3 regions of the Pseudomonas sp. LG1E9 genome follow, and region 1 is predicted to be linked to each of the others. Evidence: riboswitches for the same ligand, from Rfam matches in the RefSeq annotation. Region 1 holds a riboswitch; each other region holds the start of a gene.

Region 1 (7,126 bases):
GGGGCTGCTTCGCAGCCCAGCGCGGGGCAAGCCCGCTCACCACAGAGAGCTCACATACCACTAAGAACTCACCTGCCCCAAAGCACTCACATGTCACAAAGAACTCATGTGCCACAGCAGGCCAAGGTGCCACAAAGGACTCATCAGCCACAACAACCCTGGTGACTCAGTTGGAGCGCAACCGCAAGATCTGCGCCCCATCAAACGGGTCGGTCAGGTAATGTCCCTGCACCCCAAACGTGTCCTGCAAGCGTTGCGGCGTCAGCACCTGCAGCGGTGTGCCCAACGCCACCAAACACCCGCGATCCAGCACGGCCAAGCGATCACAGGTCAGCGCCTGGTTAAGATCATGCAGCGCAATCAATGTCGTCACCGGCAACCCCTGCACGCCCTTCAGGATCGCCAGTTGATGCTGGATATCCAAGTGATTGGTCGGCTCATCCAGCAACAGGATCTGCGGCCGTTGCGCAAGGGCGCGGGCGATGTGCACGCGTTGGCGTTCGCCGCCGGAGAGGCTGCGCCAGGCGCGTTGGCTCAGGTGGGTGGCGTCGACGTCGTGCAGGGCCTGGACGACGATGGCGTTGTCGTCGCTGGACCACGGGCTCAGCGCCGACAGCCACGGCGTGCGGCCCAGCGCCACGGCGTCGAACACGCGGATGGCGTCGTCGGTGTCGGCTTGTTGCTCCACCACGGCCAACTGCTGCGCAATGGCGCGGCGCGAAAGGTCGCCCAGCCGCTCGCCGCCCAGCCGCACCTCACCTGACGCCGGTGTGCACAAGCCCGCCAGCAGTTTGAGCAAGGTGGATTTACCGGAGCCGTTCGGGCCGACAATCCCCAACGTCTCGCCCAACTGCACCTCCAGGTGAATGTCGCGCAGCAACTCGGCGTCGCGCACCTTGAAGCCCAGGCCGGTGCAACTGAGTACGCTCATCGTGCATTCCTCCGGCCGATCAGGATCAGCGCAAACACCGGCGCGCCGACCAAGGCGGTGACCACGCCCACCGGAATCACCTGGCCTTTGATCAAGGTGCGCGACAGCACATCCGCCGCGATCAAAAACAGTGCGCCGCCCAAGGCGCTGGCCGGCAGCAAACGCGAGTGCCCAGTGCCGAGCAGCAGGCGTACCGCGTGGGGGATCACCAGGCCGACAAAACCGATGGAGCCGACAATCGACACCATTACCGCCGTCACCAGTGCCGCGCAGCCCACCAGCACAAATTGCACGCGGCGTACCGGAATGCCAAGGGACGCCGCCGAGTCGCTGCCAAAGGTGAACGCATCCAGCGCACGCCGATGCCACAGGCACACCGCCAAGCCGGCCACTGCCACCGGCACCGCCAGCCACACCGACGGCCAGCGCACGCCGCTGAGGTTGCCCAGCAGCCAGAACATGATGCCGCGGGCCTGCTCGGAACTGGCCGACTTGGTGATCAGGAATGCGGTGAGCGCATTGAACAGCTGCGAACCGGCGATGCCTGCAAGGATGATCTGGCCGGTGCCGCTCATGGAGCTGCTGGCCCGCGCCAGCAGGATCACCAGGGCAAACGCCGCCATGGCGCCGACAAACGCGCCGGCCGACAGCGAAATCAACCCGCCGCCCACGCCCATCAGCGCGACCAATACCGCGCCGGTCGATGCGCCGGCGCTGATGCCCAGCAAGTAAGGGTCAGCCAGCGGGTTGCGCAGCAACGACTGCAAGATCACCCCGCAGGTGGCCAGCCCCGCACCGCACGCGGCGGCGACCAGGGCGCGGGTCAGGCGGTAGTTCCACACCACGCCTTCGTCGATGGGGTCGAGCAGGTAGCCGGCGTTCCACAGTTTGTTGGCGAGCACTTGCAGCACCACTTGCGGCTCGATGGCGGTTTCGCCGATGGCCACGCCGGCGAGTACGGCGATCAATAGCAGCGTCAGGGCGAGCAGGGTGCGGATCACGCTTTTATTCATTTGTGCAGGTCGTAGCCGTCGATGGCGCCAGCCAGTTGTTCAAGGCCATCGAACGTGCGGATGCTGGCCTGCAGCGCCAGGGCGTCGAGGATGATGATGCGGTTGTTTTTCACCGCGTCCATGTTGCGCGTGACCGGGTCGCTGCGCAGGAAGGCGAGTTTCTTTTCATGGTCATCGGCGGGGTAGCGGCGGCGGTCCATGCGGGCGATCACCAGGAAGGTCGGGTTGGCCTTGGCGATGGTTTCCCAGCCGACGGCGGGCCACTCTTCATCGGACTGCACCACGTTGTGCAGGCCGAGGGTTTCGAGCATGAATTCGGGGACGCCCTTGTGGCCGGCCACATACGGGTCGCTGGCCATCTCGGAGCTGGAGAACCACACCAGCGCGCTGGCGTGCTTGAGGCCCTTGCTCTGCACGGTGGCGACGGACTTGGCCAGGCGCGCCTTGAGGTCATCGTTGAGCTGTTGGCCGCGCGCCTGTACGTCGAAAATCTCGGCCAGCTGGCTGATGCTTTTGTAGATGGTCTCGATGCGGAACGGCTCCAGCCGCGTGCCGTCGGCGCCCACCAGGTTGTCCTTGCCTTCGCAGTCGGAGGGCAGCAGGTAGGTCGGGATCTTCAGTTCATGGAATTGCTCGCGGGTGCCCACCACACCTTGCGGGCCGACCACCCATTCCAGCTCGGCAGCCACCAGTTGCGGGCGCTTGGCGATCACGGCTTCGAAGCTCGGCTCGTTGTTGGCCAGGCGTTCGATCTTGTCGTTCTGCGCCTGGTACTGGGGCAGCACACGGTTGAACCACAGCGAGGTGCCGACCACTTTATCGCCGACGCCCAAGGCATACAGCATTTCGGTGGCGGCCTGGCCGATGGTCACGCTGCGCGCAGGAGCTTGCGGGAAGGTCACGGCATTGCCGCAGTTTTCGACCGTCAGCGGGTAGTGAGTGGGCGCCGCTTGGGCCAGGGCACAGAAACCCAGGCCGGTGATCAGGGCAATAACGCGTGGCAGCATCGGGCGATCTCCGTGTGAACCGTAGTTGAAACAGGGGCAGTACGGCTCGGAAATACGCCCTCGAACGCTGCCGGTCGGGCAGGCAAGGATGTCCTTCCCGGACACCCCGCCGGTTAGTGATTGTGCTGGGCCGGCAGGTCTCCTGACTGATGCGTCGTCGCCACGCTCCGACCTTCCCGGACGAGGTCCAGTGGCGTTAAGGAGCAGGCTCGGCACCTACAGTTGCGGGGGCAGTTTCGATTGGCGCCGCGGGCGGCGTTTCGAATTCCCTATTAGTCCCGTGGGGGAACCGGCGGCGGTATGGTAGTTGATTCAGCCTCGCAGAGGGAGGCTGAAGTTCAGTGGCTCACAGACGAATGTCTTGGGGGCCCTGGATCAGCGCTTCAATTCGCGTGCCGGTGGCGCGCTCTTCGTTGCTGAACCCGTCGTAGTCGGCCAGGTTGCCGAAACGGATGCCGGTCAATTGCTCGATCTGGATCACGCTGCGCTGGTAGGTCCGCAGTTGGCCAAATACCAGCTCAAGCTGACCCAATTCGCGGCTTTGGTCGATCATGTAGGCACTGGCCGACGGCTTGCCGTCGTCGCTGAGGTAGGCGACCACTTTCCAGAACGCCTTGGGGATTTTGACGCCCCGGTACACGCGGTCATCGTCGCCGAACACCGGCCCGGTAAACACCGTGGCCCGCGCTTTCCAGCGTTGCGTGTTGTCGAGGATGTAGTCTTCAAGCTCCAGCCAGGTCTTCTGGTTAAAGCCGCTCATCTGCGGTGAGCAGTTGGTGAAGTGGAACGTATCGAGGTTGGCGGTTTTTGCCTCGTCGCCCCAATTGGGATCCTGGCGCCGCACCAAGTGGCCGCGATCCAGGCCATTGCCGGCGTAGAGGTCTTCGCCTATCTGGGCGTCGGTGGGCAGGCGGCCGTCGTAGGCCCAGGTGTCGTTGCTGCGCACGATATCCACGTGTTTCCCGCCGTCGATATTGACGCCCACGTAGAGTGCCAGTCGTCGGGCGCGTGACATCGTGATGGAGAAATGCGTGTAGTCCAGGCGCTTTGGCTGCGCATCAGGCGCCAGGGCCTGCGCCACGGTGGGCCAGGGCACCTCGAAGCTACCGAGGAAATCGTCGGCGTACCCCTGGCGGTTTTTCAGGTCTTTGGCCGGGGTGACACGCGGCGTCGCGGCCCGGGCTTCCAACAGGGTTGGGCTGGCCGCGAGCAGCGGCCGCAGGTCGGCGAGCCGGGGGCGATAGGTCAGGTCGGCGTTGGCTTTACGTGCTGGCATCGGGCGGTCCTCACGGGGGTTGGATCAACATGACTGCAACATAGGTTGATGACAATTGATGTCGAGTCAAGCCATGGCGGCTATCCTGAAAACGGTCGTCCAGACGCTCACCCCTCGCAAAAGGAGCCAGCCAATGTGTGTTCGCCAGCCTCATCGCAATCCGATTTTTTGCCTGATCCCGCCGTACATGCTCGACCAGATCGCGCGCCACGGTGATAAAGCCCAGCGCGACGTCGCGTTGCGTACGCGGGCCAAGGACAGCACGTTCCGTTCGCTGCGCATGGTCGCGGTGCCCGCCAAGGGCCCCGCGCATATGGCCCTGGCCATCGGCGCCGAAAAACGCCGCTCGATCTACAGTGCCGAAGGCTCCGACAGCCTGCCTGGCAAGCTGATCCGCGCTGAAGGCCAGCCTGCCAGTGGTGATGCCGCAGTGGACGAAGCCTATGATGGGTTGGGCGCCACCTTCGACTTTTTCGACCAGGTGTTCGACCGCAACTCCATCGACGATGCCGGGATGGCGCTGGACGCCACCGTTCATTTTGGCCAGGACTACAACAATGCGTTCTGGAATTCGACGCAGATGGTGTTCGGGGACGGTGATGCGCAGTTGTTCAACCGCTTCACCGTGGCCCTGGACGTGATCGGCCATGAACTGGCCCACGGCGTGACTGAGGATGAGGCCAAGTTGATGTACTTCAATCAATCCGGTGCGTTGAACGAGTCGCTGTCGGATGTGTTCGGCTCACTCATCAAGCAGTACGCGTTGCAGCAAAAGGCCGAGGACGCCGACTGGCTGATCGGCAAAGGGTTGTTCACCAAGAAAATCAAAGGCACTGCCTTGCGCTCGATGAAGGCACCGGGCACCGCGTTTGATGACAAGCTGCTGGGCAAGGACCCGCAGCCGGGGCATATGGATGATTTTGTGCAAACCTATGACGACAATGGCGGCGTACATATCAATTCCGGGATTCCCAACCATGCGTTCTATCAGGTGGCGACGAAGATCGGTGGGTTTGCCTGGGAGCGGGCAGGGCGCATCTGGTATGACGCCCTGCGCGATGCACGGTTGCGGCCGAACTCGGGGTTCCTGCGTTTTGCGCGTATCACCTACGACGTCGCCGGTCGTTTGTACGGGGCGAACAAGGATGAGCAGAAGGCCGTCAAGGTAGGCTGGAAAGCCGTGGGCATCAACGTCTGACATGCCGCCAGGGCGGTGAGGAACAGCCATGCGAATTTCGATCAAGGAAAACGGCGGCCCGGCATTTTTTCCGGGCCTGGCGAAACCGAACAGTGTGGAGCTGGAGAAGCTGCCCGAGCCGCAACAGCAGGAGTTGCGGCAACTGATCGAAGCTTCAGACTTCTTCAAGTTGCCGCAAAGCACGGCGCCTGAGCCTGGCAAACCGGGCCAGGTGCATTACACCCTGACGGTCAGCGAGGGTGAGCGCGAGCACACAGTGTGTGTGCTCGCGCCGGTGAAGTCCCAGGCCCTGGATGGGTTGGTGCAGTGCGTGCGGCGGCATGTTCGCTGTTGAACCCCGAGGGGTTACTTGCGATCCAGCCATACCGTCTGCGCGTTGCAGAACTCGCGCACACCAAAGTGCGACAGCTCGCGGCCGAATCCACTTTTCTTCACGCCACCAAACGCCACCCGTGGGTCGGAGACGCTGAAGGCGTTGACAAAGATCCCGCCGGTTTCCAGTTGATTGGCGATGTCCCGCGCCTTCGCCGCGTCAGTGGTGAAGATGCTCGCGGTAAGGCCGAACTCGCTGTCGTTGGCCAGGGCCACGGCGTGGTCGGCGTCGCGGGCGGTGATGATCGAGGCTACCGGGCCGAACAGCTCCTGTTTGAACGAGGTCATCTGGTCGGTGACGTTGGCCAAAACGGTCGGCGCGTAGTAGTTGCCGTTGCCTGCGACTTTATCGCCACCCAGCAGCAGGGTCGCGCCTTCTTCCAGGGTGGCCTGGACCTGGCCGTGCAGCTCGTCGCGCAGGTCGAAACGGGCCATTGGGCCGATGTAGGTGGCCGCTGACGTCGGGTCGCCCATGACCAGGGCGCGGCTGGCTTCGACGAATTTGGTGGTGAAGGCTTCAACCACGCCTTCTTCGATGATCAGGCGCTTGGCGGCGGCGCAGACCTGGCCGCTGTTCTGGAAGCGGCCGATCAGCGCGGCCTGTACGGCGGCATCGAGGTCGGCGTCGTTGAGCACGATGAACGGGTCGGAGCCACCCAGTTCCAGCACGCATTTTTTCAGCGCGGCACCGGCCTGGGAGCCGATGGCGATACCGGCGCGCACGCTGCCGGTGAGGGTAACGGCGGCGATGCGTGGGTCGGCGATGGCCTTGGACACGCCTTCGGTGGTGACGTTGATCACTTCGAACAGGCCTTCAGCGAAGCCGGCTTTCTGAAAGGCTTGCTGGATCAGGTAGGCGCTGCCCATCACGTTTGGCGCGTGTTTGAGCACGTAGGTGTTGCCGGCCAGCATGGTCGGCACGGCGCCGCGCAGCACTTGCCACACTGGGAAGTTCCACGGCATCACCGCGAGGATCGGGCCCAGCGGGCGGTATTCGATGTGGGCGGTGCCGTTGTCGACGAGGGTCGGCTCCGGGGCGAGCATGGCCGGGCCTTGGGCCGCGTACCATTCGCTCAGTTGCGCGCATTTTTCCACTTCGGCACGGGCCTGGGCGATGGGTTTGCCCATTTCCAGGGTGATCATCTGCGCCATGGCTTCGGCTTGCTCGCGCAGGGCAGCGGCCAGGGCCAGCAGCAACTCGGCGCGCTGGCTGACCGGCTGGCGGCGCCAGGTGCGGAAGGCGCTGGTGGCGCGGTCCAGGGCGGCGTCCAGTTGCGCTGTGGTTTCGTACGGGTAGCTGCCGACGGTTTCGCCGTTGGCGGGGTTGAT
Region 2 (7,126 bases), 290 kb from region 1:
CAGGAAGGCAATCAATGGCAGGCCAAATGGCGTCTCTGGCTGGGTGAGAAGAGCGATCAGGGCACTGTGCAGGGCGCCGACACCGGCGCGGTCGCCGATGCCGTGATGCTGGCGGTCAGTCAAAAACTGGCGCCGCGTTTTGCGGTCAAGCCGGGCGTGAGCACCGAACAATTGCTGGAGGTGCAGGGGATGACCCTGGAGCGTTATGCCGCGCTGGGTCATCTGCTGGAGCCGTTTGGTGGTCAGCCGCAGCTGGTTGATGGCAATCGCATTGTGTACCGGGTCAATGGCAGCGCCGATCAGTTGCGTACCCAGTTGAGCCTGGCCAAGTTGCAGGAGATTCCTGCGGGTGAGGCGCAGGCCGCGCAGCCGGTCGTTGAAGGCGCGCAACCGGCTGGCGCCCCTGAGCCTCAGGCACAACTGCGTTTTCGTTGGTAACAGTTCTTCCTTATATAGAAGCAATGGAGTGGTTTATGGCGGATACGCGTCGTTGGGTGTGGCTTGGCGGGATCGTCCTGCTGTGCGTTTTTGTGTTCTTGCTGCATTCGATCCTGACGCCGTTCCTGGTTGCGTTGTTGCTGGCCTATCTGTTCGATCCGGTGGTGGATCGCCTGGAAAAAGCCGGCCTGTCGCGGACCTTGGGCGTAGTGGCAGTGTTTGCGCTGTTCACCTTGATCATCACCGCGCTGGTGCTGGTGCTGGTGCCGATGCTGGCCAAACAACTGTTTCGCCTCTATGAGCTGGCGCCGCAGATGCTCGACTGGTTGCAGCACACGGCAATGCCGTGGGCCCAGGCCAAGTTGGGGCTATCGGACGGTTTCTGGAAGTTCGACAAGGTCAAGGCGGCGATCAGCGAGCATATGGGGCAAACCACCGATATCGTCGGTGTGATCCTCAGTCAGGCCACGGCGTCGAGCCTGGCATTGATCGGCTGGTTGACCAACCTGGTGCTGATTCCTGTGGTTGCGTTCTACCTGCTACGCGACTGGGACATCATGATGGCCAAGATTCGTAGCCTGCTGCCGCGTGATCGTGAGGAGCGCATCGTGTCCCTGGCCGGTGAATGCCATGAAGTGCTGGGTGCATTCGTGCGTGGCCAGTTGTTGGTGATGTTGGCCCTGGGGGTTATCTACGCCGCAGGCCTGATGGCCATCGGGCTGGAGCTGGGCCTGTTGATTGGCTTGATCGCTGGTCTGGCTGCCATTGTTCCTTATATGGGCTTTGTGATTGGTATCGGTGCGGCGCTGGTAGCTGGTCTGTTCCAATTTGGCGGCGACCTGTACCCGATGCTCGGGATTATTGCGGTGTTCATGGTCGGCCAGGCCCTTGAAGGCATGGTGCTGACGCCGTTGCTGGTGGGGGATCGGATCGGGCTGCACCCGGTTGCGGTGATCTTTGCGATCCTGGCGGGCGGCGAGCTGTTTGGCTTTACTGGCATCTTGCTGGCATTGCCTGTGGCCGCGGTGATCATGGTGCTGGTGCGCCATATGCACGATCTGTACAAGGATTCGGATGTGTACACGGGCGTCGAAGACCCCGACCTGTAACCGCTGCGTCACAAACCCGGCTCCGGCCGGGTTTGTTGTTTATGGGGTGGTGGCGTCAAACAATCCGCGTAAAACCGGCAAGTTAACGCAAACCTTTGATTTTGCTTGTGGTCTGCTGCATTGTGCACCCGGCGTCACGGGTATAAACTTTGCAAACTTTACACAGAGGCCACTAGCGGTTCGATGGGAGCCGTTCAGTCAGCATGAAACCGATTCAGCTGCCCTTAGGTGTGCGTCTGCGTGATGACGCCACCTTTATCAATTACTACCCAGGCGCCAATGCCGCTGCACTCGGCTATGTCGAGCGGCTCTGCGAAGCCGACGCCGGGTGGACTGAAAGCCTGATCTATCTGTGGGGCAAGCACGGCGTGGGGCGTACCCACCTGTTGCAGGCCGCTTGCCTGCGCTTCGAGCAGATCGGCGAGCCGGCGGTGTACCTGCCCTTGGCTGAGTTGATGGATCGCGGCATCGGCATCTTCGATAACCTTGAGCAATACGAACTGGTGTGCCTGGATGACCTTCAGGCGATTGCCGGCAAGGCCGATTGGGAAGAGGCGCTGTTTCATCTGTTCAACCGCTTGCGTGACAGCGGTCGGCGTTTGTTGATCGCTGCCTCCACCTCGCCGCGCGAGTTGCCCGTCAAGCTGGCTGACCTCAAGTCGCGCCTGACCCTGGCGCTGATCTTCCAGATGCGCCCGCTGTCCGACGAAGATAAATTGCGCGCCCTGCAATTGCGTGCCTCCCGTCGCGGCCTGCACCTCACCGACGAAGTCGGGCACTTTATCCTCACCCGTGGCACTCGCAGCATGAGTGCGCTGTTCGACTTGCTCGAACAGCTCGATCAGGCCTCCTTGCAGGCCCAGCGCAAGCTGACCATCCCGTTCCTCAAAGAAACCCTAGGCTGGTAGCCAGCCCTTTGTTTTCAAGGGTTTTGGCAAATTCCAGGCGTCAGAAAACCCGCGTTTGGGCCGGTTTGGCCACGCGAAAGGCGTCTATAGGGTGTTAAGGGCTTAGATGTCATAGTCCAAACAAGAAGTCACATAGATCACGATTGAATTTGCAAATCGATGTGATAGAGGGCATAGTCTCGGCTTCTTTACACATCAGCCACGGTCGTGCCCATGCTAAATCGCTTCGCACCCCTCGTGCCTCTCGCACTCGTTACCCTGTTGTTTGGTTGCGCCTCCCATCCTCAACAGGTGGTTGAGCAGCAAAAGCCTCAACAACATGCCCAGGCAAAATTCGTTGCAGCGCAGTCTTCCACTGTCTATCAGGAAGCTCTTTATAAAGAAGAGCAGGCAACCGAGAAAGAACTGGCCGACTTCTCCGGCAACAAGCCTTATCAGCTTCCAGTTCTGGCCGACAGCATCCTCGAACGTGGCATGTCCCTGATCGGTACCCGTTACCGTTTCGGCGGTACCTCTGAAGCCGGTTTCGATTGCAGCGGTTTCATCGGTTATCTGTTTCGTGAAGAGGCTGGCATGAACCTGCCACGCTCCACTCGCGAAATGATCAACGTGAAAGCACCGTTGGTCGCGCGCAACAACCTCAAGCCCGGTGATCTGCTTTTCTTCAGTACTGCAGGCCGTGGTCGTGTCAGCCACGCCGGTATCTACCTGGGCGATAACCAGTTCATCCACTCCAGCAGCCGTCGCAGTGGCGGTGTTCGAGTCGACAGCCTGGGCGACAGCTACTGGAGCAAAACCTTCATCGAAGCCAAGCGTGCACTCGCCATGGCCCCGACGACAGTTACCGCTAGCAAGTAAACTTAAAGTGATACTTGAAGTTTGACGTGTAAGCGCTAGAATCCCTGGACATTGTTGTAATCCGTTCGCGCGAGCTTTGCTTGCGCGTTCTGGTTTTCAGCGTTCGGCAGCGAAAGCCGCATCCAGACCAGGATTGTTTTGCACATGTCGACGTCAGCCCGCCTTGTTCTCCTCGTGTGCGCCGCGCTGCTCAGCGCTTGCGCCAGCCGTCCACCGCCCGCTCCTGTCGCGGTCAAGCCCAAGCCGGTGTTCAACTACTCCACCCAGAATTTCTCACCTGCTGCCGAAGACGTGCTCTTCCGTGCGCTGGGCCTGGTCGGCACGCCTTATCGCTGGGGCGGCAACACGCCGGACTCGGGCTTTGATTGCAGCGGCCTGATCGGCTTTGTGTTTCGCGACGCCGCCGGGATTTCCCTGCCGCGCACCACCCGCGAACTGATCGTGATGCGCGCCCAGGACGTGAGCGAGCAGAACCTGCAAACCGGCGACCTGCTGTTCTTCGCCACCGGCGGTGGTTCGCAGGTCAGTCATGCCGGGATCTACGTGGGCGAAGGCCGTTTTGTCCATGCGCCGCAAACCGGCGGTACGGTGAAGCTGGATACCTTGTCCAAGGCGTATTGGCAGAATGCCTACCTGAGCGCCAAGCGTGTGTTGCCGGGGAATCTGGCGCGCAATCCTTAAAAGCAGCTGCAAGCTTGAAGCTTGCAGCTAGCCCCTCAACCCACTAACCTTCGCCGCTTGTTCCAGGTGCTCTGTGACCCATGGGTCGACGGAGTGAAACAGGGAAGCCGGTGAGTGAGCGCGCTTGTACACAGCGCCGCCGCAATTCCGGCGCTGCCCCCGCAACGGTAAATGAGTCAAGACGCTGCTTTTGCCACTGTATCGCTCGCGATATGGGAAGGCGCAGCGTTGGCCTGTGTGCTCTCTATAAGAGCAGCGCCACTCATGAGCCCGGAGACCGGCCTGGATCATTCAACAGCATCACGGTGGGCGATGCTTGGCTGTCTGTTTTTTCTTTTTCCTGCCCGCCGTTTTTGTCCAGCCCCAACGGAGAGCTGCCATGACCTATACCCCCGACCGCGACGAACGCCACCTGGCGCGCATGCTGCGCAAAAAAGCCGTGATCGACGAGCGCATTGCCAATTCCCCCAACGAATGCGGCTTGCTGCTGGTACTTACCGGCAACGGCAAAGGCAAGAGCAGCTCGGCGTTTGGCATGCTCGCGCGCGCCATGGGCCATGGCATGCAGTGCGGCGTGGTGCAGTTCATCAAGGGGCGCAACAGCACAGGTGAAGAGTTGTTCTTCCGCCGCTTCCCCGAGCAAGTGCGCTTCCATGTCATGGGCGAAGGTTTTACCTGGGAAACCCAGGACCGCCAGCGCGATATCGCCGCCGCCGAAGCTGCCTGGGCGGTGTCCCGCGAGCTGCTGCAAGACCCAGCCATTGGCCTGGTGGTGCTGGACGAACTGAACATCGCCCTCAAGCACGGCTACCTCGACCTGGACCAAGTGCTCAGCGACCTGCAAGCCCGCCCGCCGATGCAACACGTGGTGGTCACCGGCCGTGGCGCCAAGCCGGAACTGATCGAGATGGGCGACACCGTCACCGAAATGGGCATGCTCAAGCACGCATTCCAGGCCGGTATCAAGGCACAGAAGGGCGTCGAACTTTGAATCAGCCCCGTCATTGCCCAGCCGTATTGATCGCCGCACCGGCGTCCGGCCAGGGCAAAACCACCGTCACCGCTGCGCTGGCGCGTTTGCACCGCAACCTGGGGCGCAAGGTGCGTGTGTTCAAATGCGGCCCGGACTTCCTCGATCCGATGATCCATGAGCGCGCCAGCGGTGCACCGGTGTATCAATTGGACATGTGGATGGTGGGTGAACAGGAAAGTCGCCGCCTGCTGTGGGAAGCAGCGGGGGAGGCCGACCTGATCCTGATCGAAGGCGTGATGGGCCTGTTCGACGGCACGCCCTCCAGCGCCGACCTGGCGCGCCACTTCGGCGTGCCGGTGCTGGGCGTGATTGATGGCACCGCCATGGCCCAGACCTTTGGGGCCCTGGCACTGGGCCTGGCGCGCTACCAGCCGGATCTGCCGTTCGCCGGCGTGCTGGCCAACCGCGTCGGCACGTTGCGCCATGCGCAGTTGCTTGAAGGCAGTCTCACCGAAGGCCTGCGCTGGTATGGCGCACTGTCCCGCGAGACCGGAATCGAGCTGCCGAGCCGTCATCTGGGTCTGGTGCAAGCCAGCGAACTGAATGACCTCGATGCACGGCTGGATGCCGCCGCCCAAGCCTTGGGCAGCAGTTGCGAAGTCGCCTTGCCGCCGCCCGTTACCTTCGCCGCGCCTGAAGTGATCGACGCCGAGCCGCTGTTGGCCGGTGTCCGCATTGCCGTGGCCCGCGACGAAGCCTTCGCCTTTACCTACGGCGCCAGCCTCGACCTGTTGCGGGCGATGGGCGCTGAACTGACGTTTTTCTCGCCGATCCATGACCACGCGTTGCCTGACGCCGACAGTCTCTATCTGCCCGGCGGCTACCCTGAATTGCACCACCAGGCGCTGTCTGAAAATACCCCGATGCTCGACGCCATTCGCGCGCACCACGCGGCGGGCAAGCCGTTGCTTGCTGAGTGCGGCGGCATGCTCTACCTGCTGGACTCGCTCACCGACGTCGATGGCCACCGCGCCGAACTGCTTGGCTTGTTGCAGGGTGATGCGGTGATGCAGAAAAAATTGGCGGCACTGGCCCTGCAAAGTGTCGACTTGCCGGAAGGCACATTGCGCGGGCATACCTATCACCATTCGTTGACCACGACCGCGTGGGAACCGATTGCTCGCGGCCTGAGCCCCAATGGAGGGCGCGGCGCCGAAGCGGTTTACCGACAAGGGCGCATGACGGCTTCCTACGTGCACTTTTACTTTCCGTCGAACCCGCTTGCGGTGGCCGCATTGTTTTTGCCTCTCACAGGGGAATGCATCCGAAATGTGGGAGGGGCGGTGCGACGATTCGACTTGCCCCCGATGAAGCCATGACCGACAACGCCTTCCCCGAGGCCGACCGCGATGCCGTCTACCGCGCTATCGCCGAGCGTCGCGACATGCGCCATTTCAGCGGCGGCACCGTCGCCCCAGAGTTGCTCCACCGCCTGCTCCAGGCCGCGCACCAGGCCCCGAGTGTGGGCCTGATGCAGCCGTGGCGTTTTATCCGCATCAGCAACCGTCACCTGCGCGGGGAGATCCAGCAACTGGTCGAAGAAGAACGTGTGCGTACCGCCGAGGCCCTCGGCGAGCGCTCCGACGAGTTTATGAAACTCAAGGTCGAGGGCATCAATGACTGTGCCGAAGTACTGGTGGCGGCGCTGATGGATGATCGCGAGCGCCATATCTTCGGCCGGCGCACCTTACCGGAAATGGACATGGCTTCGCTGTCCTGTGCGATCCAGAACCTGTGGCTGGCGGCCCGTGTGGAAGGCCTGGGCATGGGCTGGGTGTCGTTGTTCGAACCCCAGGCCCTGGCCAATCTGCTGGGCCTGCCGCCCGGCGCCAAACCCCTGGCCGTGTTGTGCCTGGGGCCGGTCGCCGAGTTCTATCCGGCACCGATGTTGCAGCTCGAAGGCTGGACCGAACCGCGTCCGCTGAGTGACATGTTGTATGAGAATACGTGGGGAGTGAGTCAATGAGTGTGGCCTTGCTGTGTGTCGCTGCAGTGGCGCTGGATGCGCTGTTGGGCGAGCCCAGGCGCTGGCATCCGCTGGTGGCGTTCGGCAATTTCGCCGGGCGCATCGAGCAGCGTTTCAACAGTGGTGGTCGTGG
Region 3 (7,126 bases), 1.5 Mb from region 1:
CACCCCAGGTATCGGCATCCGCGTCTTTATCACCCAGCCCGGCACCCAGTACGCCGAGACCTGCATTGCCTATTGCAAGCCTGGTGAAGAGAAACCTGAAGACACCGCCCTGGGGCTCAAAAGCTTCACCGCGTACATCGACCACTTCAGTGAAGCTTTCCTGGACGATGCCGTAGTCGACTATGCCACCGACCGTATGGGCGGCCAGTTGACCATAAAGGCGCCCAACGCCAAGGTGCCGAGCGTCAACGCCGACAGCCCGGTCAACGAGCGCATCAACTACTACCTGCAAACCGAGATCAACCCAGGGCTCGCCAGCCACGGCGGTCAGGTCAGCCTGATCGACGTCGTTGATGACGGTATCGCGGTGCTCAAGTTCGGCGGCGGTTGCCAAGGCTGCGGCCAGGCGGACGTGACCCTGCGTGAAGGCATCGAGCGTACCCTGCTGGAGCGCGTCCCGGAGCTCAAGGGCGTACGTGACGTGACCGACCACACGCAGAAAGAAAACGCCTACTACTGAGTAAGGCGTTCACTGCGAACAAAAAAACGGCGCCCCGTGAGCGCCGTTTTTTTTCGCTTAAAATTCATTGCTTTACGCAATACATCTAACAAAGAAGATCAACTGTGGGAGGGGGCTTGCCCCCGATAGGGTCATATCAGCCGCCACCTAAGCAACTGGTACGCCGCCATTTGTGAGGTAAAAGCTCATGGCCGATAAAGGTGCGCATGCCCCGCCCGATACAGCGACGATTCACTGAAACTGTCACTCGCCAACACCCGTCCCACCACAATCAGCGCCGTACGCCGAAAACCCTTGGCCTCGACCTTTCCGGCAATGTCACTGAGCGTGCCCACCGCCCAATCCTGATCCGGCCACGTGGCGCGGTGCACCACGGCAATCGGGCAATCAGCGCCATAGTGCGGCAGCAGTTCGGCGACGATTTTCTCCAGATGGTTGACCCCCAGATGAATCGCCATGGTTGTCCCATGCCGCGCCAGACTGTCGAAGTCCTCGCCGGCCGGCATGCTGGTTTTATCGGCATAGCGGGTCAGGATCACGCTTTGGGCGATGTCCGGCAGGGTCAGTTCGGTCTCCAGCAGCGCGGCGCAGGCCGCTACGGCGGTGACGCCAGGGATGATCTGGAATGGGATGCCCAGTTCACGCAAATGACGGATTTGCTCGCCGATTGCGCCGTAGAGGCTCGGATCACCGGAGTGTACGCGCGCGACGTCCTGGCCTTTGGCGTGGGCAGTCTTGATCAGGTCGATGATCTGCTCCAGGTGCAGTTCGGCGCTGTTCACCACCTGTTCTGCCTGATGCCCCTCCAGGACCGCAGCGGGCACCAGCGAACCGGCGTAAATGATCACCGGGCAACTACGGATCAGCCGCTGGCCTTTGACGGTGATCAATTCCGGGTCGCCGGGGCCTGCGCCGATGAAGTAGACGGTCATTGGGGAGTTCCTGTCAAAAACGGGCGAGCATGAAGATTGCTCATGATCGGGGAGGGCGATTATCGGGGTTTAACCGGCGCAGGCCAACGCAAAGGTGGCTTGGGCGGTTTTTTTGCGGGTGATGAGCAACCGGGCAGGCGCGCCGCAGAGCTGTTCCGCAAGGGCCAGGGCGGCGCTTTCGGCGATGCCGTAACAGCCCGTATGGGCGAACGCGACGGCGGACTTGTGGCTGAGTCGGTCTGCATAAGCGGCCAGTTGCTCGGCGCTGAAGCATTGCAAAGGCAGATTCAACTGCCGCGCCAGCGCCAGCAAGCCTGGCTCGTCCTGTTTGCGGTCGATGCTGGCCAGTGCGGTGATGCTGTGGCGATCAATCCCGCCCTCGGCGAGGGCGGTATCCAACAGCGCCAGCAGGGCGTGAGCCGCACAACCGCGCTGGCAACCCAGGCCGACCACGTAGGTCATGCCGAGTATTGATCGTCGCGGTTGCGGCGGAACAGCCAGGCGCTGATCAGGCCCAGGGCCAGCCAGAACGCCCCGTTGGTCAGTTGCGAGGCGATTTTGAACTGCGCTTCCAGGGCTTGCGGCGCGAGCATCGCATGCACTTCCGGTTGCGGCGCGCCGATCACGTGCGGTACCGCAAGGATGGCAGCGCCGAGCACTTTGAGCAGCCAGTTGCGGCCGAACACGATGAGCGCAATCCCGGCAGCGGTGGAGGCCGCAGTGCCGATCCACCACGTCTGGCGCAGCGCCAGATCAGCGGCTGCCGTGCCCGGCAACTCGGGCGGCAGGCCCATCGTCGGCGCCAGCACAAAGGTTGCGTAACCGGCCAAACCCCACAGCAGGCCTTGTGCCGTGCGGGTGGGCGCACGCAAGGTGTAGAGGCCGGCCAACATCAGCGCGAAACCGACCGCTACCACCAGGTTGCCACCCGTAGTGGACAGCACGCGCTGCCAGCCGTCTTCCGGCTCCCAGGCTTCGGCATCGTGGGTGTGGGCAGCAGCGCCGGCGGCGTGTTCGTGCACCACTTCGGTGGCTGCAGGGGCTTTTTCAAAGGTTTCCGCCTGCAATATCAGCGGGGCGACCCAAAAGCTTTGCAGCAGGGTCAGCAGCAGGGCGGCCAGCAAGCCGGTGAACCCTGCGGTTTGCGCAATACGCTTGATCATGTCGGCAGGTCTCAGTGGCACGGGAACGCGGCGCTGTGGCGAGTATCGTGGGCAGCGTTGTGCACCGCCTCGATATGCGAGAAACCGGCGAAATACACCAGGCACGCGCCGAGAATCGACGCACCGATGGCGGCGGTCAGGCGTTGGCTCAGGGTAGAAGTGCTGCTGGCGGAGGGCGAAGTGCTGCTGATGATCGACATGGCGCGTCCCTTTCAGGTGTCTGGGTGAAACGAGCGCATGAAAACCCCGCGAGCCAGGCACGCAGGGTTCCGAACAGCGCCCGCCCACCGCGGGTTTGTTATCTGATTTTGCGGGCCGGTCTCCGGGCTTGCGAGGGACACTGGGTCTATAAAGCATCGCCTTCCCATGCCGTACTGGCACAGTGGATCTGACGCTTCACTCGCTTACCGTTGCGGGGGCAGCACCGGACTGGTCATGGCGTGCATGATTTACCGGTTTCCCGTTTCACCCCGTGAGGGGCACCCGAAACAAGATGTGTAGGAGAGCATGGGCGGGGGACGGTAGTCAAATGCGGCAAGCCCCTGTAGCCTTGCACCTTCGAGGTTCTTCGGCCCAGGCCGAAGCTAAGAAGGGAACGCGGTTCAAGCCGCGGCTGCCCCCGCAACTGTGAAGGGTTCATCCGACTGCCACGCCACTGCCATCAACGGCGGGAAGGCGCAGCCGGCGCCGGTCTCGCGACCCGCAAGCCCCAAGCCAGGAGACCTGCCTCGCAACCGATTTTCCAATTCAACCGGGCGGGGTGATCCGGTGACGAAATCCGCTTCTGCGCCATGCCGCAGGGCCTATCGTCCCGTATGCCCGCCCCCAAGGGCATCCGATGAAAACACTGGCCAAACTTCCCGTCACCATCGTTACCGGCTTCCTCGGCTCGGGCAAAACCACCTTGCTGCGCCATATGCTCGACAACGCCCAGGGTCGTCGCATCGCCGTGATCGTCAATGAGTTCGGCGAGCTGGGTATTGATGGTGAAATCCTCAAGCAGTGCTCCATTGGTTGCACCGAAGAAGAAGCCAACGGCCGTGTCTACGAACTGGCCAACGGCTGCCTGTGCTGCACCGTTCAGGAAGAATTCTTCCCGGTGATGCGCGAATTGGTCGCCCGTCGCGGCGACCTTGACCATATCCTTATCGAAACCTCGGGCCTGGCCCTGCCAAAACCACTGGTACAAGCCTTCCAGTGGCCGGAAATCCGCAGCGCCTGCACGGTAGACGCGGTGATTACCGTGGTCGACAGCCCGGCCGTGGCCGCTGGCACCTTCGCTGCGTTCCCCGATCAAGTGGACGCCCAGCGCAAGCTCGACCCGAACCTGGACCACGAGTCGCCGCTGCACGAGCTGTTCGCCGACCAACTGGCCAGCGCCGACCTGGTGATCCTCAACAAGTCCGATCTGATCAGCCCGCAAGACCTGGCCCGTGTGCGCCTGGAAGTCGCCGAAGAGCTGCCGCCAGCCGTGAAGATCATCGAAGCCAGCAGCGGTCGCGTACCCCTGGACGTGCTGATTGGCCTGGGTGCTGGGTCCGAAGAGCACATCGACGGTCGTCACAGCCATCACGATCACCACCACGAAGGTGAAGACGACCACGATCACGATGCGTTTGACTCCATCTCCATCGACCTGCCTCAAGCCGATGAAGCGCTGCTGCTCGACGCCTTGACCCAGCTGGTGGTGCAGCACGGCATCCTGCGCGTCAAAGGCTTCGCCGCGATCCCGAACAAACCGATGCGCCTGCTGATCCAGGGCGTGGGCACCCGTTTCGACAAACACTTCGACCGCGCCTGGACGGCCGATGAAGCCCGCATTACGCGCCTGGTGCTGATCGGCCAGGACCTCGACGCGGCCGGCCTCGAAGCGCAATTGCGCGCCGCGCTCAGCGTTTAACCCATGCACCTGCTCAGGACTCAGCCCGGTGGTTTCGTCGCGGACGACAATATTGCCGACCTTGGCCAAACGCCCGCCGAGCTGGTGATCCTGTGCAGCGGTGATTCCAGCCTGGCATTGTTGGCCGAAGCGGCCCAGCAGTTACCCGACGACTACCCCAGCCTGCGCCTGGCCAACCCGATGCAAGTGCAGAACCATGCCTCGGTCGACCTGTATGTCGATGAGGTGCTGCGCCACGCCAAGGTCATCCTGATTTCCCTGCACGGGGGCATCGGTTATTGGCGCTACGGCATCGAACGCTTGGTGGAGTTGGCCGAGCGCGGCGTGCAGTTGATTCTGGTGCCGGGAGATGATCGCCCGGATCCGGAGCTCAGCGGCCTCAGTACCGTCGGCGTCGAGGTTCGGGATCGCCTGTGGCAGTTTCTGCGTCAGGGCGGGCTGGCCAATGCGCTGGATTTCTATCGCTGCCTGGCCAGTGGCTATCTGGACCGCGATTACCCGTGGGCCGAACCGCAAGCCCTGGCGCGCACGGCGATCTATCACCCCCATAAAGCCAATGCCCGGCTCGACGACTGGCAGGCGGATTGGCACGCCGAGCAACCTGTCGCGGCCGTGCTGTTCTACCGCTCGCACTTGCAGGCGGCCAATACCGGTTTTATCGACGTGTTCTGCCAGCGCTTGCAGGCGGCGGGCCTCAATCCGTTGCCGATGGCGGTGGCCAGCCTGAAAGAGCCCGGCTGCCTCGCGGCGGTCGAGGACTGGTTGGATGAAGCGCAGGCCTCGGTGATTCTGAATACCACCGGTTTTGCCCAATCCAGCCCCGAAGCCCCGCATTTGCGCCCGTTTCGCCGCAATATCCCGGTGATCCAGGCGATTTGCGCCCAGGACAACCAGCCCGGCTGGGAGGCCAGCGAACAAGGCCTTGGCCCACGTGATCTGGCGATGCACATTGCCTTGCCGGAGCTGGACGGCCGCATTATCAGCCGGCCGATCAGCTTCAAGGACCTGGCCTGGCGCAGCGAACGCAGCCAGTCGGATGTGGTGTGCTACCGCGCAGCACCCGAGCGCATGGATTTTGTCGCTGAGTTGGCGCGGCGCTGGGTCGAACTGGCGCGAGTGCCGAATGGGGATAAACGCATCGCGCTGATCCTGGCCAACTACCCGACCCGCGACGGCCGTATCGGCAATGGCGTCGGGCTGGATACCCCTGCGGCGGCGCTGAATATCCTGCTTGCGTTGCAGGCTGAAGGTTACCCGGTGCCGACGGCCCTGCCGGAAAGCGGCACCGCCTTGATCCACGAGTTGCTGGGCGGCGTCACTAACGACCTGGACAGCCTCGACCTGCGCCCGTGCCATCAAAGCCTCGGCCTGGATGACTACGAGGCGATGTTCAAGCGCCTGCCTGCTGCCAATCAACAGGCCGTGCTGGAGCGCTGGGGCACGCCCCACAACGATCCGATGTTCCGTGACGGCCGTCTGATGGTCGCCGGTCTACGCCTGGGCCTGACGTTCGTCGGTATCCAGCCGGCACGGGGTTACCAGGTGGACGCGAGTGCGGTGTACCACGACCCGGACCTGGTGCCGCCCCACGGCTACCTGGCGTTCTATTTCTGGTTGCGCCACACCTATGGCGCCCATGGCGTGATCCATGTGGGCAAGCACGGCAACCTGGAATGGCTGCCGGGCAAAGGCGTGGGCCTGTCGGAAAATTGCTGGCCTGATGCGTTGCTGGGGCCGCTGCCGAATATCTACCCGTTTATCGTCAACGACCCCGGTGAAGGCGCACAAGCCAAGCGCCGTACCCAGGCGGTGATCATCGATCACCTGATGCCGCCGCTGACCCGCGCCGAAACCTACGGCCCGCTACGTAACCTGGAGTTGTTGGCGGACGAATATTACGAAGCCCAACTGCTCGATCCACGCCGCGCCCGCGAGCTGCAAAAAGACATTCTCAAGCTGGTGCGTGAAGCCTGCATCGACCAGGAACTCGAACTGGATGGCGACGCCGATGCGGCGGTCTGGTTGCCACGCCTGGACACCTACCTGTGTGACTTGAAGGAATCGCAGATTCGCGACGGCCTGCATATCTTCGGCGAGTCGCCCCAAGGCCGCTTGCGCATCGACACCTTGCTGGCGTTGCTGCGCATCCCCCGTGGTGATGGCCGTGGCCCGCAATCGAGCCTGTTGCGCGTGCTGGCGAAGGCGTTTGAGCTGGGTTTCGACCCACTGGACTGTGCCCTGGCCGAACCGTGGACTGGACGCCGCCCGGCGGTGTTGCAGAGCATCGACACGCAGCTATGGCGCACCGCCGGTGACACCCGCGAGCGCCTGGAACTCTACGCGGCGCGACTGATCGATCAGGCGCTGGAAGGCCCGCTTGAGCAGTTGGAAGAACCCGGTTGGGAACACGTGAAAGCGGTTATCGAAAGCCTGCGTATTGTCGTAGCGCCACGCCTGGATGCCTGCGGTCCGGCGGAAATGCGCGGTTTGCTGGATGCCCTCAGCGGCCGCTTCGTACCGGCGGGGCCGAGTGGCGCGCCGAGTCGGGGTCGCCTGGATGTACTGCCCACCGGGCGCAACTTCTTCACCGTCGATGTGCGCAACCTGCCCA

What was found. A riboswitch is a leader RNA that binds a small molecule or an ion and turns the genes downstream of it on or off. The one in region 1 is predicted to bind cobalamin.
Positions count from the first base shown of each region.
Region 2: it holds a riboswitch for cobalamin, as region 1 does, so the genes downstream of both, cobO (cob(I)yrinic acid a,c-diamide adenosyltransferase) here and DNK50_RS22185 (ABC transporter substrate-binding protein) in region 1, are expected to answer to the same signal.
Region 3: it holds a riboswitch for cobalamin, as region 1 does, so the genes downstream of both, cobW (cobalamin biosynthesis protein CobW) here and DNK50_RS22185 (ABC transporter substrate-binding protein) in region 1, are expected to answer to the same signal.

Region 1 covers NZ_CP029983.1:4,850,598-4,857,723, reverse strand. The annotation lists gene DNK50_RS22195 (ABC transporter ATP-binding protein) at 167-931, opposite strand; gene DNK50_RS22190 (iron ABC transporter permease) at 928-1,944, opposite strand; gene DNK50_RS22185 (ABC transporter substrate-binding protein) at 1,941-2,951, opposite strand; cobalamin riboswitch at 3,066-3,260, opposite strand; gene DNK50_RS22180 (DNA/RNA non-specific endonuclease) at 3,298-4,227, opposite strand; gene DNK50_RS22175 (M4 family metallopeptidase) at 4,361-5,425, shown strand; gene DNK50_RS22170 (protealysin inhibitor emfourin) at 5,454-5,759, shown strand; gene DNK50_RS22165 (aldehyde dehydrogenase family protein) at 5,771-7,126, opposite strand, start outside.
Region 2 covers NZ_CP029983.1:5,144,145-5,151,270, reverse strand. The annotation lists gene DNK50_RS23555 (DUF2066 domain-containing protein) at 1-438, shown strand, start outside; gene DNK50_RS23550 (AI-2E family transporter) at 474-1,547, shown strand; gene hda (DnaA regulatory inactivator Hda) at 1,751-2,455, shown strand; gene DNK50_RS23540 (C40 family peptidase) at 2,669-3,313, shown strand; gene DNK50_RS23535 (C40 family peptidase) at 3,458-3,994, shown strand; cobalamin riboswitch at 4,042-4,295, shown strand; gene cobO (cob(I)yrinic acid a,c-diamide adenosyltransferase) at 4,374-4,985, shown strand; gene DNK50_RS23525 (cobyrinate a,c-diamide synthase) at 4,982-6,346, shown strand; gene bluB (5,6-dimethylbenzimidazole synthase) at 6,343-6,993, shown strand; gene cbiB (adenosylcobinamide-phosphate synthase CbiB) at 6,990-7,126, shown strand, end outside.
Region 3 covers NZ_CP029983.1:3,392,178-3,399,303, forward strand. The annotation lists gene nfuA (Fe-S biogenesis protein NfuA) at 1-520, shown strand, start outside; gene cobM (precorrin-4 C(11)-methyltransferase) at 706-1,452, opposite strand; gene DNK50_RS15665 (cobalamin biosynthesis protein) at 1,522-1,914, opposite strand; gene DNK50_RS15670 (CbtA family protein) at 1,911-2,615, opposite strand; gene DNK50_RS15675 (CbtB-domain containing protein) at 2,627-2,815, opposite strand; cobalamin riboswitch at 2,911-3,117, opposite strand; cobalamin riboswitch at 3,160-3,361, shown strand; gene cobW (cobalamin biosynthesis protein CobW) at 3,454-4,515, shown strand; gene cobN (cobaltochelatase subunit CobN) at 4,519-7,126, shown strand, end outside.